DNA from 3 places in the Streptomyces sp. NPDC058470 genome. Region 3 is predicted to be linked to each of the others. Evidence: riboswitches for the same ligand, from Rfam matches in the RefSeq annotation. Region 3 holds a riboswitch; each other region holds the start of a gene.
What was found. Region 3 has a riboswitch for thiamine pyrophosphate ahead of ACFWP7_RS09915 (thiamine ABC transporter substrate binding subunit). Riboswitches for the same ligand answer to the same signal wherever they lie in the genome.
Positions count from the first base shown of each region.

Region 1: linked by a shared signal. The riboswitch ahead of thiC (phosphomethylpyrimidine synthase ThiC) and the one ahead of ACFWP7_RS09915 (thiamine ABC transporter substrate binding subunit) in region 3 are both predicted to bind thiamine pyrophosphate.
Region 2: linked by a shared signal. The riboswitch ahead of thiO (glycine oxidase ThiO) and the one ahead of ACFWP7_RS09915 (thiamine ABC transporter substrate binding subunit) in region 3 are both predicted to bind thiamine pyrophosphate.

Region 1 covers NZ_JBHXMF010000016.1:125,599-135,426, forward strand. The annotation lists gene ACFWP7_RS14620 (LacI family DNA-binding transcriptional regulator) at 1-1,076, shown strand, start outside; gene ACFWP7_RS14625 (metallophosphoesterase) at 1,263-2,339, shown strand; gene ACFWP7_RS14630 (hypothetical protein) at 2,522-3,388, shown strand; gene thiC (phosphomethylpyrimidine synthase ThiC) at 3,532-5,355, opposite strand; TPP riboswitch at 5,348-5,504, opposite strand; gene ACFWP7_RS14640 (YibE/F family protein) at 5,576-7,228, shown strand; gene ACFWP7_RS14645 (SsgA family sporulation/cell division regulator) at 7,334-7,771, opposite strand; gene ACFWP7_RS14650 (IclR family transcriptional regulator) at 7,871-8,629, opposite strand; gene ACFWP7_RS14655 (DUF5326 family protein) at 9,174-9,386, opposite strand; gene ACFWP7_RS14660 (cupin domain-containing protein) at 9,568-9,828, opposite strand, start outside.
Region 2 covers NZ_JBHXMF010000043.1:37,047-46,874, reverse strand. The annotation lists gene metF (methylenetetrahydrofolate reductase [NAD(P)H]) at 1-405, opposite strand, end outside; gene thiE (thiamine phosphate synthase) at 551-1,222, opposite strand; gene ACFWP7_RS28480 (Rv2175c family DNA-binding protein) at 1,314-1,685, opposite strand; gene ACFWP7_RS28475 (NAD(P)/FAD-dependent oxidoreductase) at 1,835-3,067, opposite strand; gene ACFWP7_RS28470 (hypothetical protein) at 3,195-3,548, opposite strand; TPP riboswitch at 3,601-3,713, shown strand; gene thiO (glycine oxidase ThiO) at 3,711-4,907, shown strand; gene thiS (sulfur carrier protein ThiS) at 4,904-5,116, shown strand; gene ACFWP7_RS28455 (thiazole synthase) at 5,120-5,914, shown strand; gene pknB (Stk1 family PASTA domain-containing Ser/Thr kinase) at 6,199-8,160, shown strand; gene ACFWP7_RS28445 (deoxyribonuclease IV) at 8,243-9,118, shown strand; gene ACFWP7_RS28440 (DUF4396 domain-containing protein) at 9,188-9,727, shown strand; gene ACFWP7_RS28435 (sulfite oxidase-like oxidoreductase) at 9,757-9,828, opposite strand, start outside.
Region 3 covers NZ_JBHXMF010000010.1:66,370-76,197, forward strand. The annotation lists gene ACFWP7_RS09890 (LOG family protein) at 53-1,174, shown strand; gene ACFWP7_RS09895 (LAETG motif-containing sortase-dependent surface protein) at 1,364-2,020, shown strand; gene ACFWP7_RS09900 (maleylpyruvate isomerase family mycothiol-dependent enzyme) at 2,233-3,042, opposite strand; gene ACFWP7_RS09905 (ABC transporter ATP-binding protein) at 3,111-4,130, opposite strand; gene ACFWP7_RS09910 (ABC transporter permease) at 4,131-5,807, opposite strand; gene ACFWP7_RS09915 (thiamine ABC transporter substrate binding subunit) at 5,783-6,874, opposite strand; TPP riboswitch at 6,954-7,072, opposite strand; gene rlmN (23S rRNA (adenine(2503)-C(2))-methyltransferase RlmN) at 7,121-8,227, opposite strand; gene ACFWP7_RS09925 (phosphatidate cytidylyltransferase) at 8,341-9,471, opposite strand; gene frr (ribosome recycling factor) at 9,471-9,828, opposite strand, start outside.

The DNA of each region.
Region 1 (9,828 bases), on a different contig from region 3:
AGACAACCCGCCGCGGCGGTCGGCCGGGACGGGCGGGCATCAGAGATGTGGCCGCAGCCGCCGGAGTGTCCATCACGACCGTCTCCGATGCCCTCAACGGCAAGGGCCGGCTCCCGGACGCCACCCGACGCCATGTCCGCGAGGTCGCCGACCGGCTGGGCTACCGCCCGTCGGCCGCGGCCCGAACGCTCCGTACCGGCAAGTCGGGCCTCATCGGCCTGACCGTGACGACGTACGGGGATGAACCTTTCACCTTCACCGAGTTCGCGTACTTCGCGGAGATGGCCAGAGCCGCCACGTCGGCAGCGCTGGCCCGGGGCTACGCCCTGGTCATCCTCCCCGCGACCTCGCGCCACGACGTGTGGTCCAACGTCGCCCTGGACGGAACCGTGGTCATCGACCCGTCCGACCACGACCCGGTCGTCAGCGAACTGGTCCGCCAGGGCTTACCGGTCGTCTCCGACGGCCGCCCGGCGGGCTCGCTGCCGGTCACCGCGTGGGTGGACAACGATCACGAGGCCGCCGTCCTCGGCATCCTCGACCACCTGGCCGACGCCGGCGCCCGCCGGATCGGCCTCCTCACCGGCACCACCACCGACACCTACACCCATCTCTCCACCACCGCTTACCTGCGCTGGTGCGAGCGTGTGGGCCAGGATCCGGTCTACGAGGCATACCCGGCGCACGATCCGTGCGCGGGAGCCGTCGCCGCCGACCGGCTGCTCGCGCGCCCCGACCGCCCCGACGCCGTCTACGGGCTCTTCGACCCGAACGGCACCGACCTGCTGGCCGCAGCCCGCCGCTACGGCCTGCGTGTACCGGACGATCTGCTCCTCGTCTGCTGCAGCGAGTCCACCGTCTACGCCAACACCGAACCGCCCATCACGACGCTCTCACTCAAACCACGCCGGATCGGCACAGCGGTCGTCCAGCTCCTCATCGACGCCATCGAGGGAGTGGAATCGGACCAACCGGTCGAGCAGGTGATACCGACCGAGCTGATCGTGCGGACCTCCTCGCAACGCCGTCTGCCTCGTACGACGGTGAGTCCGCCCCGATCACCCGAGAAAGGTTGACTCCCGTCGAGGACAGGGCGGGAAAGCACCGCCCAATTCGGGCAAAAACCCCGGTGAACTGGGCTCCTGCTCCGATTCACCACCCCTGGGTCATCACATGGCGCGATCCGCATTCCTATGATGGGCCCACGACACCGCGGGCCGCTGCGACCAGGCAGTCCGATCCGGTGCAGATGCGGCGCGATGGTGGTGGAGGGGTCGATGACTCAGGGGGCCGGTCAGGGACCCGAGGTGGCGCGGACGGCGACGTTGCGCGACTTCCGGGTGCCCGCGTACGTCCACGAGACCGGTCCGTTCGCGCAGGACACTCCACCCGACGAGGACGCGGGGCCGACCGAGGAACCCGAGGGGTACACGCCGACGCGGCGCGATCTACCCGTCATCAACCGGAGTGACACGGTTCAGGTCGCTGTTGACCCCGCCGCTTCGGAGGGCGCCGACGGACCGGGTCCGCTGTACGTCGTAGGCGATGTGCACGGCTATCTCGACCAGCTCGTCGCCGCGCTCCAGGAGCAGGGCCTCATCGACGGCGCCGGCGACTGGTCGGCCGGGACCGCGCGCCTGTGGTTCCTCGGGGACTTCACCGACCGCGGCCCGGACGGTATCGGTGTGATCGACCTCGTGATGCGGCTGTCCGCCGAGGCCGCCGCCGCCGGCGGCTACTGCAAGGCGCTCATGGGCAACCACGAGCTGCTGCTCCTCGGCGCCAGGCGCTTCGCCGACACCCCCGTCAACTCCGGCGCGGGCACCGCCACCTTCCAGGCCGCCTGGCTGCTCAACGGCGGCCAGAAGACCGACATGGACCGTCTCCAGGACCACCATCTGCAGTGGATGGCCCGCCTGGACGCCATGGAGCAGGTCGACGGACACCTCCTGGTGCACTCCGACACCACCGCCTATCTCGACTACGGCGACTCGATCGAGGCGGTCAACGACACCATCCGCGAAACCCTCACCCGCAACGACGCGGACGAGTGCTGGGACCTGTTCCGCAAGTTCACCAAGCGCTTCGCCTTCCGCGACGACGGCGGCGCCGAGGCCGTGCGCTCCCTGCTGGACATGTACGGCGGTTCACGCATCGTCCATGGCCACAGCCCCATCCCGTACCTCCTGGGCGACGTGGGCTCGGAGGACGGCGAGGACAGTACGGGCCCCGTGGTCGAGGGACCGCATCTCTACGCCGACGGACTGGCCATCGCGATGGACGGCGGCGTGACCATGGCCGGAAAATTGCTGGTCCAGCAACTGCCACTGGCCGACTGAGGGTTCTTCGGGCAGGCCTCGCCCTGCGAAGGAGCGTGCCGGCCAGGGGGCAATTTCTGGAAACCCCCTGTCACGGCGTGCCATCACCGCTCTACCATCGGACTATCCGTAGCAGGCTCCCCTCCGTTTCTGCCCAACGGCTCGTCAGCGTGCGAGCCATCAGCCCTACGGAGCATCGGGGGATGCAGATGAACAGCGTTCCGCAGCACCTGCTGAGCGAGGACCGCCAGGACTATGAGCGGATCCTCGATGAGGCGCTGCGCTCCGCACCACACCGCCCGGAACTCGCCGCTGTCGGCCAGCGGCTCAATCCGGAACAACTGCGCACCATGGCGCTCAACGCCACCGCGCTCATCACGGTGGCAGCGGCAACCGAGTACCAGCACTACGTGAAGGTCCGTGAGGAACTGCGTCAGCCGGCGCCGACCACCCCGCCTGTCCGCAAGGAAGCCGGTTCCGCCGAGCCGGGTTCGAGCGCGATGGGGCTCGCCGCCACCGTGGGGGAGGTCACCGAGTCAGCCGGAGCGGGCGCCATCGCCATCGTCGCGGTGCTCGCCCCCGTCCTCGCCGGGACAGCCGCGGCGATATTCCTGCTCGTGGGGTACATCCTGAAGATGATCACCCCCGAGCCGGCGTTCGCCAAGACCCTCCTGACCACCGGGTGGGTCTTCGGCGCGGTCACAGCGGCCGCGATTCTGGTCGCCGCGGTCGGACTCCTGCTCACCGCCCTGCGCAACGGCTCGTCCTCGCTCCAGGCCGGAGCACGCGGCGAGCTCGACGAACAGGTCGCCCGGGCCAGGGAAGCCTGGCGCGAGGCTCTGCTGGAGCGCGGCATCCTGCCGTTCCTCCGGGAAGCTCTCGCGGATCCGGGCTCGGCAGCATTCGGCCGTCCGTCGCCGACACCGACGAGCCGCATGCCGCAACTGGGCTACAACCGGCCGGGGTTCAGCAGCCCCGACGGCGGCCCGGCAGCCGGCCCACGCCCGAGCTACTCAAGCCCGGACTTCTCCAGCCCGGACTTCGGAGGGCCGGAACACCAGCCGGAGTGACACCCGGCCGTGACCGCGCTCAACCTCCAACCGCCCGAGCTCGCCGGCTACATGCTCGAGCACGTCGCAGCCTGCGGAGCCCGCCAGCCGGGCAGTGCACCGGACCTGTCCCAACAGCCCCGGCGCACTGCCCGCGTTCCCAGTCAGTCAGCCAGCGGCAGATACACCCGGTTCCCGCTCGCCGCGAACTCCTTCGACTTCTGCAGCATCCCCTCGGCGACCTCCTCGGCGGAGGCCCCCGCGGCCGCCGTACCGCCGAACTGCTCCGTGATGCTGTGGCTGATCTTCATGGAGCAGAACTTCGGCCCGCACATGGAGCAGAAGTGGGCCGTCTTGGCGGGCTCGGCCGGGAGGGTCTCGTCGTGGAACTCCCGTGCCGTGTCGGGGTCGAGGGCCAGGTTGAACTGGTCCTCCCAGCGGAACTCGAAACGGGCGTCGGACAGCGCGTCGTCCCATACCTGCGCACCTGGGTGCCCCTTGGCGAGGTCGGCTGCGTGGGCGGCGATCTTGTAGGTGATGACGCCGGTCTTGACGTCGTCACGGTTGGGCAGGCCCAAGTGTTCCTTGGGCGTGACATAGCAGAGCATGGCCGTGCCCCACCAGGCGATCATCGCGGCACCGATGCCGGAGGTGATGTGGTCGTACGCCGGAGCGACGTCCGTCGTCAGCGGGCCGAGCGTATAGAACGGAGCTTCATCACAGATCTCCTGCTGAAGGTCGATGTTCTCCTTGATCTTGTGCATCGGGACATGTCCCGGGCCCTCGATCATGGTCTGAACGTTGAAACGCTTCGCGATCGTGTTGAGTTCCCCGAGCGTCCTCAACTCCGCGAACTGCGCCGCGTCGTTGGCGTCCGCGATCGACCCCGGCCGCAGCCCGTCCCCGAGCGAGTACGTGACGTCGTACGCGGCGAGAATCTCGCACAGCTCCTCGAAGTTCTCGTAGAGGAAGCTCTCCTGGTGGTGGGCCAGGCACCACGCCGCCATGATCGAGCCGCCGCGCGAGACGATGCCGGTCTTGCGGTTCGCGGTGAGCGGTACGAACGGCAGGCGCACGCCCGCATGGACCGTCATGTAGTCCACGCCCTGTTCGGCCTGCTCGATGACCGTGTCCTTGTAGGTCTCCCAGGTCAGCTCCTCGGCGCGGCCGTCCACCTTCTCCAAGGCCTGGTAGAGCGGCACGGTGCCGATCGGCACGGGGGAGTTGCGCAGTACCCACTCACGGGTGGTGTGGATGTTGCGGCCGGTGGACAGGTCCATGACCGTGTCCGCGCCCCACTTCGTGGCCCAGGTCATCTTGTCCACCTCCTCCTCGATGGAGGAGGTCACCGCGGAGTTGCCGATGTTCGCGTTGACCTTCACCAGGAACCGCTTGCCGATGATCATCGGCTCGATCTCCGGATGGTTGACGTTCACGGGCAGCACCGCGCGACCGGCGGCGATCTCCTCGCGTACGACCTCGGCGGCGACGTTCTCGCGAACCGCCACGAACTCCATCTCAGGTGTGATCTCACCGCGCCGGGCGTACGCGAGCTGTGTCACGGCTTGTCCGGAGCGGCCCCGGCGCGGCTGGCGCGGCCGCCCCGGGAAGACCGCGTCGAGGTTACGGAGGCCGCCGCGCGGTGAGGTGTGCTTGATCCCGTCGTCCTCGGGACGGATCGGGCGGCCCGCGTATTCCTCGGTGTCGCCGCGGGCGATGATCCAGTTCTCACGCAGCGGTGCCAGACCCCTGCGTACGTCGGTGTCGACGGTCGGATCGGTGTACGGGCCGGAGGTGTCGTACAGCGTGACGGACTGGCCGTTGGTGAGGTGTACCTGACGGACCGGCACCCGCAGATCGGGGCGCGAACCCTCGACGTACGCCTTGTGCCAGCCGATGGACTGCCCGGCCCCGTCGTTCTGGGCAGGGGAAGAAGCCCCGTCCGTCTGGCTGGAGGCAGGCGTACCTACTACGTCCTTGTTGGTCATGAGACCTACTCCCTACGCCGGCATTACCCGGTAACAGGTTCGGCGGTCGACGCAGCGGATTCCGTCTGCCGATGTTTCATGTGAAACATCGCTGAGACGAAGGTCAGCGCCCTCTCAGCCCGGTGCTCCGAGCTCCCGCGTGTGCAAAGGTGCCTCCACGCTAGCGTCACATCGGGCGCGCTGAACAGTGGGCCCCGTCCGTTCTTGCGATGATCGGTCGGTGACCACGATGCAGCAGCCCCCTATTCCGCCGTCCGAGCCGCCGCACGGACATGGCCCCGGCGACGGTCACGGGCACGGCAGCGGCCACGACCAAGGGCACGGACCGGGTGGCGGCAGAGGGCGCGGCGACGTCCCGGGGCCGGGCGGTGGGCACGGGCCGGGTGGCGGCCACGGGCCTGGTGGCGGGCAGGGGCCGGGCGGTGGGCAGGGGGCCGGTGGGTGGCATGGGCCCGGTGACGGCCCGGGACCAGGCGGCGGGCAGGAGCCTGGCGGCGGCCACGGGGCTGGTGGCGGCCAGGGGTCCGGCGACAGCCACGGCCATTCCCACAGTCACAGCCATGGCCCCGCCGCCCCCGTCTCCAAGCATCTGCGCAAGGTCATCGGCGCGGTGCTGATCCCGTTCGCCGCCGCGGTCGTCGTGGGGCTCGTGGTGCTCTGGCCCGGCGGCGCACCGGGGCACGAGCGCACCGGCGTCGGTTTCGACCGGCAGACCCAGCAGGCGACGGTCACCAAGATCGACCAGGTGGACTGCGATTCTGTGAACGCCTCGGGGGAGACCCCGACCGGCGACACCTCCACCGCCGAGGGCTCCTCGGCACAGCAGCAGGCGACGGGCGACTGCAAGAAGGCGACGATCAGGGTCGACACCGGCAGCGACAAGGGCCGTACCTTCACCGAGATCGTCCAGCCGGACCAGTCACGCCAGTTGCACCAGGGCGAGAAGGTCGTGGTCGCGTACGAGCCCTCCGCGCCCAAGGACTTGCAGTACTCGGTCAGCGACGTGAACCGCAGGATCCCGATGGCGGTGCTCGCCGGGATCTTCGCGCTGATCGTCGTGGGCGTGGGCCGGCTGCGCGGCGTCATGGCTCTGGTCGCACTGGCCGTCAGCTTCATGATCCTGACGTTCTTCATCCTGCCCGCGATCCTGCAGGGCTCGAACCCGCTGGTCGTGGCGGTCGTCGGAGCCAGCGCCATCATGCTGATCGCGCTCTACATGTGCCATGGCCTCTCGGCCCGGACATCGGTGGCGGTGATCGGCACCCTGCTCTCGCTGCTGCTGATCGGGGTGCTCGGCTCCGTGTTCATCGGCTGGGCCGCGCTGACCGGCAACACGGACGACAACACCGGCCTGATCCACGGCCTGTATCCGTCCATCGACATGAGCGGTCTGCTGCTCGCCGGCGTCATCATCGGTTCGCTCGGTGTGCTCGACGACGTGACAGTGACGCAGACCTCCGCGGTCTGGGAGCTGCACGAGGCGAATCCGGCGATGGGCTGGCGCGGGCTGTACCGCGCGGGCATCCGCATCGGCCGCGACCACATCGCCTCGGTCGTCAACACGCTCGTCCTGGCCTACGCGGGCGCGGCGCTGCCCCTCCTGCTGCTCTTCTCGATCGCGCAGAGCAGCATCGGCTCGGTCGCCAACAGCGAACTGGTCGCCGAGGAGATCGTGCGCACCCTGGTCGGATCGATCGGCCTGGTCGCCTCTGTTCCGGTCACCACCGCTCTGGCCGCCCTGGTCGTCTCGGCCGACCGCACGGGGGCTCCGGCCGGCCGGCCCGGGGCTGGGGCTCCTGGCGACCCTGTGGAGCCCGTGGGGGCCGCCAGGACGCCGGTACGCGGCGGGAAGGGCCGCCGCCGCAAGCACTGAAGTCACGTGGCGCCCAAGGGCACTTGACGCGCGCCGCGACCGCTGTCCCGTACGCAGGGGGCTGGTTGAGAGGAAGCGTTACTCCACTCGGGAGCGAGGCGGCGCTCAGCCCGCGCTCTGCTCCTCCGCCAGGATGCGGTCCAGCGCCTCGTCGAGGTGGGTGTCGAAGTCGGCGAGGGAGCGCTCCTGCCCGAGCGGCACCAGCTTGTCCGTGCGGTCGAGGAACGCCACGAGCGGCGCCGCACCGGACCTGAACAGCGCGTGATCACCGCCGACCTGAAGCCGGATCAGCACCTCACCGAACGCGTCCGGGTCGGCCGGTGCGATGTGCACATCGCCGTCGCCACACGGCCGGCCCACGCCGTCGACCAGCAACTCCCGTCCGAACGCCCAGTTCACAGGCGCGTCGCCGGGCAAGTGAAAGGTCAGCCGCACGGCGTACGGATCACAGGTCTCGTAGCGCAGCTCCACCGGAATCCGGAAGGAGAGCTCCTCCGACACGAGGAAGCTCATCATGACCTCTGCCTGTACCGACTCACGCATCGCCTACCCCGTCGTTTGCGGTCGACTGGCCAGGAATCGTCCCCCTGACACTGCTGGAATCTTGCTCAACGTACACGGCAGATCACAAGGAGTGAGTTTTCAGATACTGATAGAGATGGCGAGTGTCCCTTGCGCCCTGCCGATTTCCCCTTGCAACTGGCGTGCGGCGGGCAGGAGTCGGGCGGCCTGGTGCGACGGTACGGAGATGGCCACGGTCGATGCGGTGGTGCCGACGGTGATGGGAATCGCGGCGCAGACCGTGCCCAGCGCGTACTCCTGTCGTTCGATCACGGGCTCCATCCGCCCAATGCGTTCCAGGCGCCGCAACAGACTGTCACTGTCACGCACCGTGTACGGAGTGATCGACTGCACCGGATAGCGGTCGAGATGATCCCTGCGGGCCTTCTCGTCCAGCTGCGACAGCAAACACTGGCCGATCGCGTGGGCGTGCCCGGTCTCCCGGAAGTCGGCCCACTCCTGGACCGCGGGATTGCCCGGTGTGTCGGCGACGGACAGGACCTCGATCTCACCGTCGCGGTACGTCGCGTAGTACACCGGTACGCCGATCGAATCGCGCCAGTGCGCGAGTACGTCGCTCATCGTGCTGCGACGTTTCTGCTGGGCTCCGCTACTGCTCAACCGCTCGGCGGCCTCACCGAGGAAGAACAGCCCCTTCTCTCGGCGCAGATAGCCCTCGTGGGCCAGAGTGCGCAGCAGGTGGTACGCCGTCGGAAGCGCGAGCCCCGCCTCCCGGGCGAGCTGTTTGGCGGGCGCTCCGTGCTCACGCGCGGCGACAGCCTCCAGAAGGCGCATCGCCCGCTGGACGGAGCCGATGAGGGTCGTGGGGTGCGGGTCCAGCGACGCGGCCTCGGCCGGGGGCGTTCGTGCCCCGACGAGCAGCGCGTGGGAGGCCGCGGGCGGGGTGCGCGTCGGAGCGTGCCGAGTGCCTGTCTCGGTGGATGACGTGCGTCCGTCGTGCTCAGCGGTTGACGTCCGTCCGTCGTGCTCAGCGGTTGACGTCCGCCCGTCGTGCGTCTCTGGGGGCGAGGTCTTCGGCTGCGCCTCCGTAGGCGACGTGCGTGGCTGGGTCGGCGGGACACGGGACCCCGCAGACGCTCCGGACCGCTGGACAGGTGGAGCGTGTGAGCTTGCGGGTGCGGTGTCAACCGTGGCCAAGGGGCACTCCCTGAGCGCGAGGGGGACCGCCCGTGCGGGGGAACACGGGAGGGAGGTGTGCGCTGCTCGCGAGGGTCGACCCCGCGTCGAGCTTCCGGACTTTAACCGCCCGTCACCGCCCGCAGGCCGCCCCGCCGGGAAACTTCCCCCGGCCGAGGGAACCTCAGCTTCCCTTTACCGGCCCACCCGTTACCGATCGCTCACCCACTCGCGTCTCCCCGTCACCTCACCAGTCGCTGCGCGACGACGAACTCGTCGTGAACTTCCGCACGACGTAGATCAGTCCGCCGACCAGCGCGACGAAGATCAGCGCCTTGAAGAGCAGGCCGATGACGAAGCCGACGACGGTCGCTATCAGGCCACCGAACACCACGAGGGCGATGACCGGCACCGCGACCCACTTCACCCACCACGGCATACCGTTGAAGATCTCTCGCATCGCCCTTGTCCTTGCCTCTGTCCGCCCGTCGCCCCAAGTCGGGACACTGATTCCGGGTTCTCCGATGTCTCGCATGTCTTGCATGTCTTGCATTCGATGCTAGATCCGGGAGGGGCCGGACGGGGGCCTCGCACCCCTTGTTCCCCCCTGACCGTTCCCCTAGGGAACCCCGAGACGGCAGTCAGCTCTCGGGCGGAGAGAACACCACCAGAACCCGCAGGTCCTCGGTGATGTGATGGAACTTGTGGGCGACCCCCGCGGGGACGTAGACGACACTGCCCCGCGCCACCTGCGTGGTCTCCAGACCGACCGTGATCGAGGCCCGCCCGCTCACGATGAAGTACACCTCGTCCTGCTGGTGGGGCCGCTGCGGGTCCTGGTCCCCCGCGTCGAGCGCGTACAGACCGACCGACATGTTCCGCTCTCGCAGAAACTGCAGATA
Region 2 (9,828 bases), on a different contig from region 3:
GGGGTGCGGCACCCAGTCGCCCATGGGGTCGCCGGGCGGGTCGCCGCGCACGGCGAGGATGTTGCGGATCCCGGCGTCCGCGTACTGGCCGATGATGTTGCGCAGCTCCGCGATGGAGTGGTTGACCGCGGTGAGGTGGGCGACCGGGGTGAGCGTCGTGTCGGCGACGATCTGCTCCGTCTCCTTGACCGTGCCCGCACGGGTGGATCCACCGGCCCCGTACGTCACCGAGACGAAGTCGGGCGCGACCGCCTCCACCCGACGCAGCGCGTTCCACAGGTTCCGCTCGCCCTTGGGGGTCTTCGGCGCGGAGAACTCGAACGAGTACGTCTTGTTGCCGGTCGCGAGCATGTCGCGCACGGTTCGTGCGTGGTCAGTCCTGGTGGAAGCAGATCCGAGGGCCATACCCGCAGGTTAGCCAGGGGGATCGGGTCCCCCAACCGCACGGCCGAGAATTGTCCGATTTGTCGAAATCTTGTCCACTCCTCGGACAGCGGCCAGCCGACTATTCAGCCAATCCGACAACCATTCGGGGAACTCCCCCCGACGGCTACTCGGACAGCAGCTGTACGCCGCGCAGCCGCTTCGCGAACTCCGCCGCCGCCGCTCCCGGGTCGTCCGCCTCGGTGATCGCCCGCACCACGACGGCGCGGCGGGCGCCCGCCTCCAGCACCTCGTCGAGGTTGCCCAGGTCGATGCCGCCGATGGCGAACCAAGGGCGGTCGGTGCCCAGCGAGGCCGTGTACCGGACCAGGTCCAGGCCGGGTGCGTGGCGGCCGGGCTTGGTGGGGGTCGGCCAGCAGGGGCCGGTGCAGAAGTAGTCCACGCCCTCCTGGACGGCGGCTGCCGCAGCCTCGGACTCGGCGTGGGTGGAGCGGCCTATCAGGATCTCGTCGCCGAGGATGGCGCGGGCGGCGGGAACCGGGAGGTCGCCCTGGCCCAGGTGCAGCACGTCGGCGCCGGCCGCGTGGGCCACATCCGCCCGGTCGTTGACCGCGAGCAGCTTGCCGTGGCGTGCGCAGGCGTCCGCGAAGACCTGGAGGTGCTCCAGCTCCTCGGCCGCCTCCATGCCCTTGTCGCGCAGCTGCACGATGTCGACACCGCCGTCCAGGACCGCGTCCAGGAATTCGGCGAGGTCGCCCTGGCGCCTGCGGGCGTCCGTGCACAGGTAGACGCGGGCGTCGGCGAGCTGGGCGCGCGCGGTGGCGGTGTTGTCGGGCATGCGTGTTACCCCCGTTGTCGGTGCGTGGGGACCACGGCGGCCGGGGTGGCCCATGGCCGCCGTGGTCCGAACGTCGGACGGTCTGTCTCGGTCAGACGGCGAGCGCCTGGGCGCGACGCTTCACCTCCGTGCCGCGATTCTCGCTGAGAGCCTGCGCGGGGGTACCGGGCAGGCTCGGGTCGGGGGTGAAGAGCCACTCGAGCATCTCTTCGTCGGAGAACCCGTCGTCCCGCAGGAGCGTCAAAGTGCCTGTCAGGCCCTTGACGACCTTCTGCTCGGCCCCGTCGATGAAAGCGGCGGGGACGTGCAGCGCGCGGTTCTCACCACGGCGTACGGCGATCACCTGGCCCTCCCTGACCAACTGCCGGACGCGGGTCACCTCGACACCGAACTGTTCGGCGATGTCGGGGAGGGTGAGCCAGGCGGGGACGAGAGCATCGATCTTTGCGTCAATCTCGGTCACAGGACAAGCCTGCCATCCCGGACTGACACTCGGTAGCCGAGCCCCGTCAGGATCAGGTCACAGAGCGGCCGGATCGCCCGTCGGATCGGGTCACCGCACGGCCGGATCGCCCGCCCGGCACCGGTTCCGCCCACGGCGAACCACCCCCGCTACGGCGTCGGCGTCGCCGTCTTCAGCGGCCGCGACGGGTCCGACAGCAGCTCCGGGTCCATCGGAGTGCCCGCCTCGATGAGTTTCCGGCCCTGGGCCAGGTCCCTGGGCCGGCCGACCGCGAGGAGGGCGACCAGACGGCCGTCATGCAGCCAGCAGACCGTCCAGGCGGCGCCGGACGGGTCACCGCGCCAGACGGTGGTGTCGGCGGGTGCGTGGTGGCCGACGTACTGGACGAAGCGGCCGAACTGCTCGGACCAGAAGTACGGGACGGGGTCGTACGCCACAGGGGACTCGCCGATGATGTTCGCCGCCACCGTGCGCGGACCCTGCAGGGCGTTGTCCCAGTGGTGGACCAGAAGGCGGTCCTCGTACCTTCCCGAAGGGAAGGAAGCGCAGTCGCCGACCGCGTACACGTCCGGCACCGAGGTGCGCAGATGGTCGTCGGCCACGACCTCGCGGTGGGCGCCGAGCTCGATGCCGGAGCCGCTGAGCCAGCCGGTGGCGGGGCGCGCGCCGATGCCGACGACGACGGCGCCCGCGGGCACCCGGGAGCCGTCGTCCAGCACCACCGCGCCCGGCTCGACGCGCTCCACGCGCGCGTGGGTGCGCAACGAGGCCCCGCTGTCCGCGTACCAGGCGGCCATCGGCGCGGCCACCTCGGCGGGCAGTGCCCCGGCGAGCGGCCGGTCGGCCGCCTCGATGACGGTCACCGCGCACCCCGCCTCACGTGCCGCGGTGGCGAACTCGGCGCCGATCCAGCCCGCCCCCACCACCACGATGTCGTGCTGCTGGGCGAGCACGGGACGCAGCCGCTCCGCGTCGTCCAGGGTGCGCAGCACATGGACCCCGGGCACGCCCTCGGCGCCCGGCAGCCGGATCGGTTCCGCACCCGTCGCGATGACCAGGACGTCGTACGGCACCGGCCCCGCGGCAGTGTCCAGCTCATGGTCTTCGGGGCGTACGCCGAGCGCCTCGCGCCCGAGCCGCAGGTCGATGTCCAGTGCCTCGAAGTCGAGGTCGAAGGCGGAACCCTCGGCCTTGCCGAGCAGTACCGCCTTGGACAGCGGTGGCCGGTCGTACGGCTGGTGCGGCTCCGCCCCGATCAGCGTCACGCCGCCGCCGAAGCCCTGTTCCCGCAGGGCTACCGCGGTCTGCACGCCGGCCATGCCCGCGCCCACGACGACGACCTGCCGTACCGTCCGCTCCTGAACCTGCGTCTCCTCGGTCACCTGATCACCATAGACAGCCGGCAATTCGTCAGTCAGGGTGCGTGCTCAGTGACGTGCTCCACACCGCCGCTCCTGACCTGCTCCGCACGACTGGGCCGCACCGCTCGGACGGACCCACTCCGCACGACTAGGCCGCACCGCTCGAACGGACCTCTTCCACCACACTGGTCCCGCTGCCCCGCTGCGATTCCCACTCCCAGCTCTCCTCCAGGCGTACGCGCCCGCCGGGCAGTTCCGCCACGCGCGACACGCAGTGCCCCGAGGAGGTGCTGCCGTCGCGCTTCAGCTGTACGTACCGGAAGTCGAGGCGGTCGCCCTCGCGAGTACCCAGGAGATGACCGCGTACGACGTCACCGCCTTCGTATTCGGCCCAGATCTCGCCGTCCCGCTCGTGGTACGTGAAACGGGTGCGAGTACCCACCTGACCCGGCGCCTGGTCGGCGACCGGGGACAGGACGAGGCCGTCGAGCGAACGGGCCATGGACGGAGGCTCCCTTACTGAGACATACGGCGGCGAGCTAGGCTGGCCAACGTAAAGCACTCGCGGGAGTCCGGACGCACCGGGCTGAGAGGGAGGCTGGACGGCCTCCGACCGTACGAACCTGATCCGGGTCATGCCGGCGAAGGGAGGGGCTGGACGCCCATGTCGCATACACCGTCCGACACATCTCGTACATCCCTGTCATCGGGCACCTCAGACGTCCTTGTCATCGGGGGCGGAATCATCGGGCTGGTGACGGCCTGGCGGGCCGCGCAGCGCGGGTTGACCACCACGCTGGTGGACCCCGAGCCCGGCGGCGGCGCCGCACAGGTCGCGGCCGGTATGCTCGCCGCCGTCACCGAACTGCACTACGGCGAACAGACCCTGCTGGGCCTCAACCTCGCTTCCGCACACCGCTATCCGGACTTCGTCGCCGAGCTCACCGAGGCGACGGGCCAGGACCTCGGCTACCGCCGGTGCGGCACCCTGGCCGTCGCACTGGACGCCGACGACCGCGCCCACCTGCGCGAACTGCACACCCTGCAACGTCAGTCGGGGCTCGACTCGGAGTGGCTCAGCGGCCGTGAGTGCCGCCGCCTGGAGCCGATGCTCGCGCCCGGCGTGCGTGGCGGTCTGCGGGTCGACGGCGACCACCAGATCGATCCGCGCCGACTGGCGAAAGCCCTGGTCACGGCATGCGAGCGGGCCGGAGTGATGTTTTGCCGGAGGTGGGCCGAACGCCTGGGCGTGGTACGGAACCGGGCCCAGGGAGTCGTCACCGGAGACGGCAGCGAGCTGTCGGCCGGGCAGGTGGTCCTCGCCGCGGGCAGCCTCAGCGGGCGCCTCGCGGGGGTTCCCGAGGACGTACTGCCGCCCGTGCGCCCCGTGAAGGGGCAGGTGCTGCGGCTGACCGTGCCACGGCCGTACGCGCCCTTCCTCAGCCGCACCGTGCGCGCCGTCGTGCGCGGCAGTCACGTCTACCTGGTGCCGCGCGAGAACGGCGAGCTCGTCGTCGGCGCGACCAACGAGGAGCTCGGCTGGGACACGACGGTGACCGCGGGCGGCGTGTACGAGCTGCTGCGCGACGCCCATGAGCTGGTCCCCGGGATCACCGAGCTGCCGCTCACCGAGACCCGCGCCGGACTGCGCCCCGGCTCGCCCGACAACGCACCGCTGCTCGGACCGACCGAGCTCGACGGGCTCCTCCTGGCAACCGGGCACTACCGCAACGGCGTCCTGCTGACACCCGTCACCGGTGACGCGATGGCGCATGCCCTGACCACCGGTGAACTGCCGGACGTGGCACGCCCCTTCACCCCCAAGCGCTTCAGCCCGGCCCGCACGGAGCAGCCCGTATGAGCATCCTCGTCAGCGTCCTCGTCAACGGAGAGCGGCAGCGGATCGCCGCCGGCACCGCTCTCGACACGCTCGTCGCGGCGCTCACCCCGGCCCCGTCCGGTGTCGCCGCCGCGCTCAACGAAACCGTCGTCCCGCGCGGGCAGTGGTCGTCCACCGCCCTCTCCGAGGGAGACCGCGTCGAAGTCCTCACCGCCGTCCAAGGAGGCTGACCCATGGCCGACGATCCCTTTCTCCTCGGTGGTACGTCCTTCACGTCCCGTCTGATCATGGGTACGGGGGGTGCGCCGAGCCTGGATGTCCTGGAGCGCTCGCTCGTCGCCTCCGGCACGGAGCTGACGACGGTCGCGATGCGGCGCGTAAACGCTTACGTGCACGGTTCGGTGCTGTCCGTCCTCGACCGGCTCGGCATCCGGGTGCTGCCGAACACGGCGGGCTGCTTCACCGCGGGCGAGGCCGTACTGACCGCCCGCCTCGCGCGCGAGGCGCTGGGCACCGACGTGATCAAACTGGAGGTCATCGCCGACGAGCGCACGCTGCTACCCGATCCGATCGAGCTGCTCGACGCGGCGGAGACGCTGGTGGACGACGGGTTCACGGTGCTGCCGTACACGAACGACGACCCGGTGCTCGCGCGGAAACTGGAAGACGTCGGGTGCGCGGCGATCATGCCGCTGGGGTCACCGATCGGGTCCGGGCTCGGGATCCGGAACCCGCACAACTTCCAGCTGATCGTGGAGCACGCGCGCGTGCCGGTGATTCTGGACGCGGGGGCCGGTACGGCGTCCGATGCCGCGCTCGCGATGGAGCTGGGGTGTGCGGGGGTGATGCTGGCCTCGGCCGTGACCCGGGCCCAGGAGCCCGTGCTCATGGCCGAGGGCATGCGGCATGCGGTGGAGGCGGGGCGGCTCGCCTACCGTGCGGGGCGGATTCCTCGGCGGCACTTCGCCGAGGCGTCGTCTCCGGCGGAGGGCTTGGCCCGGCTGGACCCGGAGCGGCCCGCCTTCTGAGTTCGGCCATCCGCCGTCCGCCGTCCGCCGTCCGTGGCTGCGGCTTCAGGCCTCTCTCGCCCGCGCACCGCCCGTTTCCACCTCGTTGAAAAGTGCGGGTCTCCCGTGGGGCGACCCGCGGTCGGCGGCTGCCGGATGTCCCTCGGCCCGTGCGGCGACCCGCCGTCGGCGGCTGCCGGATGTCCCCCGGCCCGTGCGACGTGCGTCACAGGTCGGCTTCAGTCCAGACCCGGTATCGGCTGAACGGGTGGGGGGTGACAGTGGTGGCTCGTAGACTCACCTGCGTGGATACGACCCTTCAGGACCCGCTTGTCGGGCAGCTGCTCGACGGCCGCTATCGCGTGGAAGCGCGGATCGCGGTCGGCGGGATGGCCACGGTCTACCGGGCCCTGGACACCCGCCTCGACCGTGTGCTCGCCCTCAAGGTGATGCATCCGGCCCTGGCCGCCGACGGCTCGTTCGTCGAACGGTTCATCCGTGAGGCCAAGTCGGTGGCCCGGCTCGCGCACCCCAATGTGGTGCAGGTCTTCGACCAGGGGGCGCACGGGTCGTACGTCTACCTGGCCATGGAGTACGTCGCCGGGTGCACCCTGCGCGACGTGCTGCGCGAGCGCGGGGCCCTCCAGCCGCGGGCCGCGCTCGACATCCTGGAGCCGGTACTCGCCGCGCTCGGCGCGGCCCACCGCGCCGGGTTCGTGCACCGCGACATGAAGCCGGAGAACGTCCTCATAGGGGATGACGGCCGGGTCAAGGTGGCGGACTTCGGCCTCGTACGGGCCGTGGACACCGTCACCAACACGACGGGCGCCGTCCTCGGCACCGTCTCCTATCTCGCCCCCGAGCAGATCGAGCACGGCACCGCCGACGCCCGCGTCGACGTGTACGCGTGCGGAATCGTCCTCTACGAGATGCTCACCGGCGGCAAGCCGCACTCCGGGGACTCCCCCGCCCAGGTGTTCTACCAGCACCTCCACGCGGACGTACCGCCGCCGTCGGCCGCCGTACCGGGACTGGCGTACCAGCTCGACGAGCTGGTCACCTCCGCGACCGCGCGCAACCCCGAGGTCCGCCCGTACGACGCGGTGGCGCTGCTCGGGCAGGTGCTGGAGGCGCGGGCGGGGCTCAGCGCCGAGCAGCTCGACGCCGTACCGCCGCAGGCCCTCAGCATGGGTCACCACAATGCCGAGGACCGTACGAGTGTGATCCCGCGCTCGCTGTCCGTGCAGCGCCCGCTGCCGGTGAACGAGTACCACTATGACGAGGCCGCCGCCGACGCCGTGCTCAACCCGACCAGCCGGTTCGAGCGGACCAGCCAGTTCGCGTCCGAGGGGGCCCCACCCTCACGGCGCGGCACGGGCCGCCCCCGGCGCGGAATGATCGCGATCGTCACCGCGGTCCTACTGGTGCTCGGCCTCGGCGCGGGCGTCTGGTACATCAACTCGGGCCAGTTCACCAAGGTCCCGGCGGTCCTGGCGATCACCGAGGAGCAGGCCAAGGACCGGCTGGCGGACGCCGGGCTCGACGCCGGTGACGTCAAGCACGCGTACAGCGACACCGTGGAGCGCGGCACCGTCGTCAGCAGCAACCCTGAGGTCGGCGCCCGGATCCGGGACAACGACTCCGTGGACCTGACCATCTCCGACGGCCCGGAGACGGTGAAGGTGCCCGACCTCCCGGGCGCGGCGCTGGACAGCGCGAAGTCCAAGCTGGAGGACAGCGGCCTGGCGGCCGGTCTGGTCACCCGTGAGTTCAGCGACGACGTACCCAATGGCTCCGTGATCAGCACGGACCCGGCAGCGGGCACCGAGCGCCACGCGGGTTCCACCGTCGCCATCACGGTCAGCAAGGGCAGCCCGATCGAGGTGGCCGACGTCACGGGAGCGTCCGTCGAGGACGCCACCGCGGAGCTGGAGGAGGCAGGTCTGAAGGTGAAGATCGCCTCCGCGCAGGTCAATTCGGAGTTCGACAAGGGACTGGTCGCCAAGCAGTCCCCGGGCGAGGGCCGGGAGGCCGCCGAGGGCGACACCGTCACGCTGACGATCTCCAAGGGTCCCGAGCTGGTCCAGGTGCCGGACGTCGTGGGGGACAGCGTGGACGACGCGAAGCAGGCGCTTCAGGACGCCGGGTTCCAGGTCCACGAGGACCGCGGACTGCTCAACCTCTTCGGGAACACGGTGAAGAGCCAGTCGGTGGACGGCGGCGATACGGCGCCCAAGGGGTCGACGATCACCATCGAGATCGCGTGAGCCGCACCGCGTCGGCCCCCGCCGGCCCCGTGCACGAGGTCCGCCGACGGGACGGGAGAACGCGCGTGACACCCTGGCGGGTGTGACCAGCAAGCAGCTTCGCAACCCCGTCGGCGGCCATGTCCCCGTGGCCGGCGGCCTCAACTCCGTCGGCCTGAGCTACGCCCGCGAGCTCAAGGCCGAGACCGTTCAGGTCTTCGTCGCCAACCCGCGGGGCTGGGCGACGCCGGACGGCAACCCCCGGCGGGCCGAAGAGGACGCGGCGTTCCGGGCGGCCTGCGCCGCCGAGTCGATCCCCGCGTACGTCCACGCCCCGTATCTGATCAACTTCGGCTCGCACACCGAGGCGACGGTCGAGAAGTCCGTGGAGTCGCTGCGGCACTCGCTGCGCCGGGGCCGGGAGATCGGCGCCCTGGGTGTGGTCGTGCACACGGGGAGCGCCACCGGAGGCAGGGAGCGTTCCGTGGCTCTCGCTCAGGTGCGCGAGCATCTGCTGCCGCTGCTCGACGAGCTGACCCACGACGACGACCCGTTCCTGCTCCTGGAGTCGACCGCCGGTCAGGGCGCTTCCCTCTGTTCCCGCACCTGGGACTTCGGACCGTACTTCGAGGCGCTCGACGCGCATCCGAAGCTGGGCGTCTGCCTCGACACCTGCCACATCTACGCGGCCGGCCACGACCTGACCGGGCCGAGCGGGATGCACCAGACCCTCGACCTGCTGGTGGACACGGTCGGTGAGGGCCGCCTCAAGCTGATCCACGCCAACGACTCCAAGGATGTGGTCGGCGCCCACAAGGACCGCCACGAGAACATTGGCTCCGGCCATATCGGCGAGGATCCGTTCCGGGCCCTGATGACCCACCCCGCGACCGAGGGCGTACCTCTGATCATCGAGACGCCGGGCGGCCGGGAGGGGCACGCGAGGGATATCGAACGCCTGAAGAAACTCCGCGAATAAGGAATACCCCCTGGGGGTATCCAGTTGGTGCAGGACAACAGGCACCACTACCCGACTCCGGGGGCTTCCATGCGGCACGACGCACACGCCCACGAACCGCACGCTCACGAATCACACGCTCATGCGTCGCGCAGTCACGCAGCACACGGCCACGAGACGCACAGCCTCGGCAGCGGGGCCACCTGGTCCATGGCCGCACAGGCGACCCTCCACTGCCTCACCGGCTGCGCCATCGGCGAGGTCCTCGGCATGGTGATCGGGACCGCACTGGGCTGGGGCAACGTACCGACACTGATCCTGGCGATCGCGCTCGCCTTCTTCTTCGGTTATCTGCTCACGCTGCGCGGTGTGTTGAAGGCAGGCATCGGCCTGAAGGCCGCGATCCGGGTCGCGCTCGCCGCCGACACCCTCTCCATCGCGGTGATGGAGCTGATCGACAACGGCGTGATCGCCCTGTGGCCGGGCGCGATGGACACGGAGCTCGCGGACGCGGCGTTCTGGTGGGTGCTGGCCATCGCACTCGCCGCCGCGTTCGTGATCACCACCCCGGTCAACAAGTGGATGATCGGCCGGGGCAAGGGCCACGCGGTGGTGCATCAGTACCACTGACCAGCACAGAAGCAGGGGCGACGGAGGACTCAGAGCTCGGGGCCGTCGCCGGGCTCCTCCTGATAGGAGTAGCGCTGCTCACGCCACGGGTCACCGACGTT
Region 3 (9,828 bases):
GCGTTTCCGGGCCGCCCCCAAACCCCGCCGCCCGTGCGCCTAGCATGGCCGCGTGCAGCCGCAACCGACCCCCAGCCACGCTTCCCACGACCGTGAGATCGAGTCCCTCGCCGAGTTCGACGAGGTGGTCTCGAAGCACGGCTCACTCGCTCACTTCCGTGTTCAGGCAGTCGATCTGACGGCTCGTACGAGGGATCTGCTGGCCCTGGACACCGCGGGCGCCGTCTTCCTCGGCTGCCCGATGGACGCCGACGCGGCGGGGAGGATACGCGCGGCGGGTGCGCTGGTCTTCCCGCCCGTCCCCGGCCTGCCCTTCGACCCCTACCGTGGCCTGCTCTACTCCCCCGACGAACTCTTCGAGCGGCTCGACGCGGGCTACGAAGCCACGCCGGACGCCCGCGCGTACGCCTGGTTCCAGCAGACCAAGGCCGACGGCGACGTCTTCTCGTCGATGCTCCGCGCGATCCATGACGACTCGGTCTCCGACGCACTCGACGAACTCCTCGTCGGCGCGCGGGTGGTGGGCGTGATGGGCGGCCACGCGATGGCACGGGGCACGCAGGCGTACGAGGGGGCGGCGCGCCTCGGCCGTGAGCTGGCGCGCGCCGGTTACACGGTCGCCACCGGCGGCGGCCCGGGCGCGATGGAGGCGGCGAACCTCGGCGCGTACGCGGCCCCCTTCAACGACGAGATGCTCACCGAGGCCCTCGAACTCCTCGCGCGGGCGCCGTCGTTCGCCCCCTCGATCACCGACTGGGCGCGCGCCGCCTTCGACGTACGCGAGCGCTGGCCCGCCGGCGGCGCCTCGGTCGGTATCCCCACCTGGTTCTACGGCCACGAGCCGCCGAACGCCTTCGCCGCGCACATCGCCAAGTACTTCGCCAACGCGACCCGCGAGGACGGCCTGCTGGCCCGCTCGAACGCGGGCGTCGTCTTCCTGCCGGGCGCCGCCGGGACCGTACAGGAGATCTTCGACAACGCGACGCCGAACTACTACGAGTCCCGTGGCGAGCCGACGCCCATGGTTCTCGTGAACCGCGCCCACTGGACCGAGAAGCACCCCACCTGGCCCCTCCTGCAGTCGCTCGCCCGCGAGCGGGCGATGGAGTCCCGAATCGCCCTAGTTGACCGTATCGAGGACGCTCCGGACGCTCTCAAACGTCTCGGTGGTTAACGACAAGGTAAAGCCAACGCCTCGGCAAGGGCATATGCATTGACAGCACTTAGCTGGCGCTTATAAACCAGTGAGGCTACTGGGGGCGCTGTTGTCGCAGCAGAGCAGCAGAACGCCCCTGTCACCCCCCGCAGTTGCGCATCCCCGTGAAGGGCAATCGTGTCCATATCTCGCCGTACCGCACGTTCTGTGCGAATCCTCGGTGTTGCTTCAGCGACGGCCGCGCTCGCGCTCGGTGTCGCCGGCAACGCAATGGCCTGCAACATTAAGGACTTCACCGCCGTCGCCGACTGCGACGACAACGGGAAGGGCATCATCACCGTCAAAGACGTGGACGCCTCGGGCGTAAAGGCCACCGTGTCGGTCTACCTCGAGTCGAACGGCGCCGACGCGAAGCTTGTCGGCGAGGAGACCGTGGTGGGCACCCGCGAGGGCGCCATCGTCACGTTCTCGGAGGACTGGGCCCCCAAGGCCGAGTACCGCGTCCACATCAAGGCCGAGAACAATGCTGTCGACGAGGACATCTCCCCGAACCTGACCGCGCCGGACAAGGCGTGCACGTCCACGGAGACCACTCCGCCGGCCACGACGCCTCCGGCCTCGGAGACGCCCGCCCCGTCGGCGACGCCCTCGGACTCGGCGACGCCGTCGCCCGCCGAGAGCACCACCGCCCCCGCCACGACGGGCAGCAACGCTCCGTCCCCCGCGGCCGGTGAGTCCAACCTCGCCGAGACCGGTGCGAACTCCACCACCCCGGTGATCGCCGGCGTCGCCGGTGCGTTCGTCCTGGTCGGTGGCGGAGCGGTGTTCTTCGGCATGCGCCGCCGTGGCGCGACGAAGGCCTGATCCTCACACCGTACGAACGTGTGGCCCGTCCCCTCATCGAGGAGACGGGCCACACGCCTGTGCGACCCTGGCGGGCAGCCGCGGCGCGGGACGCGACCCTGACGGGCACCCACGGAGCAGGACATAACCCTGGTGGCATCCGCGGAGCGGACGTGCCCCTGGTGGCATCCGCGGCGCAGTATGCGACCCTGGTGGCACCCACAGCGCAGGACCTACCCGAACGTCGCCCGCTCCAGCCAGAAATCCAGCAGCTCCCGCTCCCCCAGCACCTCCAACCGCCCGGCGTCCAGCGGCAGTCGGCGGTAGAAGGCCAGCAGTACCTCGGTCAGCGGACCCCGCAGCGCGACGGTCGCCTTCTCGTGGCCCCGGCGCCAGGCAACACCTTCCTCGGTGAGTTCGACGACCCACTCGGCGTTCAACTCGGGGGTCGCGTCGGTGGCGTGGAGGTGGATGCTGCGGCCGGGCCCGCGCAGTTCCTTCGCCGCGTCGTGCGGCTGCGTCCGCTGCACGAACTCCACGATCTCCAGCCACTCGTCGATCGCGTCGGCGGCCACATCGGGGTCGACCTCGTACGGCAGCCCCGCGGCCAGGGTCGCGTCGGCACGGTGGATCGCCAGCTCGTGTGTCATCCGGCGCGCCCAGAAACCGGAGTTGAGAACCCCCGCCCACGCCCAGACCTTCACGTCGGGCCCCGCCTCCCGCAGCGTGCCGACGAGCATCTCGCCGCTCTCCGCGAGCCAGGCGTCCAGAGCCGCGGGATCACCCTCGGCCTCCGGCCCCTCGGCCAACGGCACATCCTCGTCGGGGATGTTCTCCTGCGCCCTGGTCCGCACGATGAGTTCGACCCAGCGCAGCGCCCCGCCCGTATGCCGGACGAGCTGCTCAAGCGACCAGTCCGGGCAGGTCGGCACGGCGGCGGACAGCTCGACGCCGTCCGAGGTCACCACATCCCTCAACTGCCGTACCTGCAACTCGATCGCGTCACAGTAGCGATCATGTCCGAGCAGTCCGAGTAGCGTCATGACCCGCACTTTATGCGGCAGGAGGTTCCTCGCGTACGACCATTTCGGCGGCGCCGGTGCGGTCGGCCTCAGTCGAGGACGACGATCTCAGCGGCGTCGAACGCGACCCCGACCTGGTCACCCGGGACCGGCGCATCCCTGAGCGTGCACGCCGCTTCGAGCCGGGGCGCGTCCTCCGGTTGCAGTTGTACGGCGACGTGGGTGCCCCGGAAGGTCCGTGCGACCACGGTGCAGCGCAGCCCCTCCGACGCGTCCACCAGCCGTACGCCCGCGGGCCGTACGAGCAGTGTGCCCGGCCCCTGCGGGGTGCTCTCCGGCACCGGAACCTTCCCCCACGGGGTGTCAGCGGCCTCCCCGCTCACGATCGCGTCGACCACGTTGTCGAAGCCGAGGAAGCGTGCCACGAACTCGTCCGCGGGGTGCTGCCAGACCTCAAGCGGCGTACCGGACTGGGCGATTCGACCGTCGCGCATCACCACGACCCGGTCGGCGAGCGCGAAGGCCTCGCCCTGGTCGTGCGTGACGGCGAGCACGGTCGTACCCAACTCGCCGAACAGCTCGCGGAGTTCGACGACAAGGCGTTCGCGCAGCGAGCGGTCGAGCTGGCCGAGCGGTTCGTCGAGCATCAGCAGCCGGGGGCGCGGCGCCAGGGCGCGCGCCAGCGCGACCCGCTGCTGCTCTCCACCGGAGAGGGCCGCGACGGCCCTGCGCTCGGCGCCCGGCAAGCCGACGAGCTCCAGCAACTCGCGTACCCGTACGGCCTGTTCACCCTTGCCCGTCCTGTGCATCCGGAGCCCGAAGGCCACGTTGCCGCCCACATCCCGCTGCGGGAAGAGCTGGTGGTCCTGGAACATCAGGCCGACGCCCCGCCGGTGCGCGGGCACCTGCGCCTGGTCGCGGTCGTCGAGGAACACCCGGCCCGAGTCGAGCGTCTGGAGCCCGGCCACCACCCGCAGCAGCGTCGACTTGCCGCTGCCGCTCGGCCCCAGCACACACACGATCTCGTGCTCGGCGACCGCGAGGTCGACGGCATCGAGCACCGCCCGCCCGCCGAAGCGTACGGTCGCGGTCTCAAGGCTCAGCAGCATCTAGAACTCCCCGGTCCGGTCGGTCCGTACCCGCTCCAACAGCAGCAGCGCCACCGCGCACACCACCATCAAGATGGTCGAAAGGGCCATCGCCTGGCCGTAGTTGAGGTCGCCCGCCCGCCCGAGCAGCCGGGCCACGGCGACCGGCAGCGTGGGATTGTCGGGCCGTGCGATGAAGACGGTCGCCCCGAACTCGCCCAGCGACACCGCGAAGGCGAACCCGGCCGCGACCAGCAGCGCCCGGCGCACCATCGGCAGATCTACCTCGCGCCACACCCGCCACGGCGACGCCCCGAGCACCGCGGCGGCCTCCCGCAACCGCCCGTCCACCGCCCGCAGCACGGGCAGCATCGTCCGTACGACGAAGGGGACACCGACCAGTGCCTGCGCGAGCGGCACCAGGATCCAGCTGCTTCTGAGGTTGAGCGGTGGCTCGTCCAGCGCGATCAGGAACCCGAACCCGACGGTCACCGCCGACACGCCCAGCGGCAGCATCAAGAGCGCGTCGAAGCCTCGTACGAGACGCCCGGCGCGCCTCGTCAGGGCCGCGGCCGCCAGACCACCGATCAGTACGGCGATGGCGGTGGCGGCGAGCGCGTACTCCAGGGAGTTGCCGATCGCCTCGATCGGCGGGACGAGGAAGATGCCGCTGTCGTCGGTCGTCAATGCCCTGTAGTACCCGAAGTCGGGGGCGTCCAGGGACCGTTGGACCAGCACAGCGAGCGGCAGCACGAGCAGCACGGCGATGGTCGCGAGGACCCCGGCGAGCAGCGCCCACTGCCCGGCACCGCGTGGCCGGCGTGCGGTCGTCTCCGGGGCCACCAGACGCAGGGCGGTCTCCCGGCGCCGTACGGTCCAGGCGTGCACGGCGAGGATCGCGCCCACCGCCACGAACTGGATGATCGTCAGCACCGCCGCCGTGGAGAGGTCGAAGATCTCCGAGGTCTGCCGGTAGATCTCGACTTCGAGGGTCGAGAAGGTGGGGCCGCCCAGGATCTGCACCACGCCGAAGGAGGTGAAGGTGAAGAGGAACACCATCAGCGCGGCGGCGGCCACAGCAGGGCTCAGGGCCGGCAGCGTCACCTTGCGCCAGGCCGCGAACCGGGAGGCGCCGAGCATCCGGGCGGCCTCCTCCTGACGCGGGTCGAGCTGCGACCAGAGTCCGCCGACGGTACGGACGACGACCGCGTAGTTGAAGAAAACGTGCGCGAGCAGGATCGCCCAGACGGTGGTGTCGAGCCGTACGCCCCACAGTTCGTCCAGCAGCCCGCCCCGGCCGACCAGCGCCAGGAACGCCGTACCGACGACGACCGTCGGCAGCACGAACGGCACGGTCACCACCGCCCGCAGCACCTGCTTGCCCCTGAAATCGAAGCGCGCGAAGACGTACGCGCCGGGGAGCGCGATCAGCAGCGTGAGCGCGGTCGAGGCAAGCGCCTGCCAGGTGGTGAACCACAACACGTGCCGGATGTCGGACTGCGCGAGGACATCCCCGATCCGCCCGAACTGCCAGATCCCGTCGACCTTGAGGCCGCGGGCCACGATCGCCGCCACGGGGTAGGCGAAGAAGACGCCGAAGAACGCGACCGGCAGGGCCATCAGCCCGAGCCGCGCCGCGCCTGGCCGACGGGACTTTCTTCGCGCCCGGGGCGTTACTTCAGTACGAGTGAGGTCCACGACTTGACCCACTGGTCACGGTTCTCGGCGATCTTGGTGGGGGCCATGGTCTCGGGGTCCTTGGCCTGCGGCCCGAACTCCGTGAACTCGGTCGGCACCTTTGCGCCCTCCACCACCGGGTAGACGAACATGTTCAGCGGCATGTCGTCCTGGAACTGCTTGGTGATCAGGAAGTCGATGAGCGCCTCGCCGCCCTTGGTGTTCTTCGCGTTGCTCAGCAGCCCCGCGTACTCGACCTGCCGGAAGCAGGTGCCGGTCGCGACGCCGGTCGGCGCGGTCGTCGGCTTCGGGTCGGCGTAGATGACCTCGGCGGGCGGCGAGGAGGCGTAGGAGACGACGAGCGGCCGGTCCGCCTTGGCCTTCTTGCCGCCCGCGGACCCGGAGAAGTCCTCGTTGTACGCCTGCTCCCAGCCGTCGACGACCTCGACGCCGTTGGCCTTGAGCTTCGTCCAGTAGTCCTGCCAGCCGTCGTCCCCGTACTTCGCCGCGGTCCCGAGCAGGAAGCCGAGGCCGGGCGAGGAGGTGGAGGCGTTCTCGGTGACGAGCAGGTTCTTGTACTCGGGCTTGATCAGATCGTCGAAGGACCGCGGCGGCGTCAGCTTGTGCTCGCTGAAGTAGGCCTTGTCGTAGTTGACGCAGATGTCGCCCGTGTCGATGGGCGTCACCCGGTGCTTGTCCTGGTCGACCCGGTACTCCGGGAGGATCTGGTCCGAGCCCTTGGCGTCGTACGACTGGAAGAGCCCGTTGTCGAGCGCGCGGGACAGCAGGGTGTTGTCGACGCCGAAGAAGACGTCGCCCTGCGGGTTGTCCTTGGTGAGGATCGCCTTGTTGACGGCCTGCCCCGCGTCGCCGTCCTTGAGGACCTTGACCGTGTACCCGGACTCCTTCTCGAAGGCGCTCAGCACGTCCTTGGAGTAGGCGAAGGAGTCATGGCTGACGAGAGTCACCGTCTTGGAGTCACCACCGCTCCCGGAACCGGAGTCGGTCGAGCCGCACGCGGAGAGCGTGACGAGCCCCAACCCCACACCGACAGCGACGACGGCCGTGATCGTCTTCTTCTTGTTCACTGAATTCCTCCTGGGATGACCAGGAAGAGACGCGGCCCTGCCCGGGAACCTCTGACAGTTCCCGGGCAGGGCGCAACAGCTTGAGTATTGACCGAACTTCCTACCCAGAATGACCTGGGCAAGGTTCTGAGGGTCTGCGGCCCGCCGGTGACCCGGCTACCGCACTCTCAGCGCTGTGGCGCTCCCCTGTCGGAATATGAAGATGTAGGTACCTAAGGATGCACGTACGCAGCCATGTTGCCCAGGTTACCGCTCGGTGGCCGCGAGCTGACCGCACGCCCCGTCGATCTCCTGACCACGGGTGTCCCGAACGGTGACCGGCACCCCGTGGGCCGCGATCGCCTCGACGAACGCCTTCTCGTCCTCGGGCCGCGAGGCGGTCCACTTCGAACCCGGCGTCGGGTTCAGCGGGATGAGGTTGACATGCACGGGCTTGCCCTTGAGCATCCGCCCGAGCCGGTCACCACGCCAGGCCTGGTCGTTGATGTCCCTGATCAGCGCGTACTCGATGGAGAGCCGACGCCCGGACTTCGCCGCGTACTCCCAGCCGGCGTCCAGCACCTCCCGCACCTGCCACCGCGTGTTCACGGGTACGAGGGTGTCGCGCAGCTCGTCGTCGGGCGCGTGCAGGGAGATGGCGAGGCGGCACTTGAAGCCCTCGTCGGAGAACCGGTTGATCGCCGGGACGAGCCCGACGGTCGACACGGTGATGCCCCGCTGCGAGAGGCCGAGCCCGTCGGGCTCGGGGTCGGTCAGCGCGCGGATCGCCCCGACCACCCTCTTGTAGTTGGCCAGCGGCTCACCCATCCCCATGAAGACGATGTTGCTGAGCCGCGACGGACCACCCGGGATCTCGCCGTCCCGAAGCGCCCGCATGCCATCGACGATCTGGTGCACGATCTCACCGGTGGAGAGGTTCCGGTCGAGCCCGGCCTGCCCGGTCGCGCAGAACGGGCAGTTCATGCCGCACCCGGCCTGCGAGCTGATGCACATGGTCACCCGGTCCGGATACCGCATCAGCACGGACTCGACGAGCGTGCCGTCGAACAGCCGCCACAAGGTCTTGCGGGTGGTCTCCTGGTCGGTCGACAGATGCCGCACGACCGTCATCAGCTCGGGAAGCAACGCCTCCTGAAGCTTCCCGCGCGAGGCGGCCGGGATGTCCGTCCACTCCGCGGGGTCGTGCGCGTACCGCGCGAAGTAGTGCTGCGACAGCTGCTTGGCACGAAACGGCTTCTCACCGATCGCGGCAACCGCTTCCTTACGCTCAGCGGGCGTGAGATCGGCAAGATGCCGCGGCGGCTTCTTGGCTCCGCGCGGGGCGACGAATGTGAGTTCTCCGGGCTTAGGCATGGCCGTACCAGTGTCGCAGACATACGGAGAGGGACTCGCCGCCCTGTGGACAACGAGCCCCTCACCGACAAACCCGCACGTCAGCGACGTACAGACGCACCCGTCACCGCAGGTCAGCCCGACCCGACGAAGATCACCAACAGCAGCCACACCACCGGAGCCGTGGGCAACAGCGAGTCCAGCCGGTCCATGATCCCGCCGTGGCCCGGCAGCAGCGTGCCCATGTCCTTGATGCCCAGGTCCCGCTTGATCATGGACTCGCCGAGGTCGCCGAGCGTGGCGCTGGCGGCGACCGCGAGGCCCAGGAGCAGGCCCTGCCACCAGGTGCCGTCGTCGATCAGGAACTCCATGCACAGCGCACCCGCGGCCATCGCGAAGGTGACCGCTCCGACCAGGCCCTCGCGGGTCTTGCCGGGGCTGATGCGCGGCGCCAGCTTGTGCTTGCCGAAGCGCCAGCCGATCGCGTACGCGCCCGTGTCACTGACCACGGCGAGCAGCAGGAACGTGAGCACCCGCCATGAGCCGTCGTCGGCCGCGAGCATCAGCGCGACGAACGTGGCCAGGAACGGGATGTAGAAGGCCGCGAACACACCGGCCGTGACGTCCTTCAGATAGCCCTCGGGGGGCTCCGTCATGCGCCAGACCAGGACGGCCAGCGCGGTGAGTGCCATCGCCACCCACGCACCCTCGGCGCCCCGGACGTAACCGGAGACGACCATCGCCGCACCGCCGAGCGCCAGCGGCACGAGAGGCGCCTTGATGCCCTTGCGCTCCTCCAGCCGCGACGTGAGCTCCCACAGCCCCACGACCACAGCGACCGTTATCACGCCGATGAAGACGGCCTTGACGATGAACAACGACGCGATGATCACCGCGCCGAGCCCGACGCCCACCCCTATGGCCGCGCCCAGGTCCCGTCCCGCGCTCTTCTTCTGCGGTGCGGAGGCGGGCTGTGGGTCGCTGGGCATGGGCTCCTGCGGCTTCTGCGACGGGCCTCCGTAGGGCGGCGCCGTCGCCGGTGTGTCGTCGCGGAACAGGGGACCGCTCAGCCGAGCGGCCCCCCGGTCGTCATCCTGGTCTCCGCCATGTTCGGGTACGTCGGGCACGATGGGCATGGGGCGAGTGTGCTGCGCGTCATACGCATCGTATGTGGGACCCGCCGGGGCAGCCCCCTGGACAGGCCCCTGCTCGGACGGCCCCCAGTACCCGGCTTGTGGCGGCGGCGCCCAGGAAGAGTCGTTCATCAGACCTCGAGCAGCTCCGATTCCTTGTGCTTCAGGAGCTCGTCCACCTGAGCGGCGTACTTCGCCGTGGTGTCGTCGAGTTCCTTCTCCGCACGGCGGCCCTCGTCCTCGCCGACCTCGCCGTCCTTGATCAGCTTGTCGATGGTCTCCTTCGCCTTGCGGCGGACGGAGCGGATCGAGATCTTGGCGTCCTCACCCTTGGTCTTGGCGACCTTGATGAACTCCTTGCGGCGCTCCTGGGTCAGCTCCGGGAACACCACCCGGATGATGTTGCCGTCGTTGCTCGGGTTGACGCCGAGGTCGGAGTCGCGGATCGCCTGCTCGATGTTGCGCATCGCGCTCTTGTCGAACGGGGTC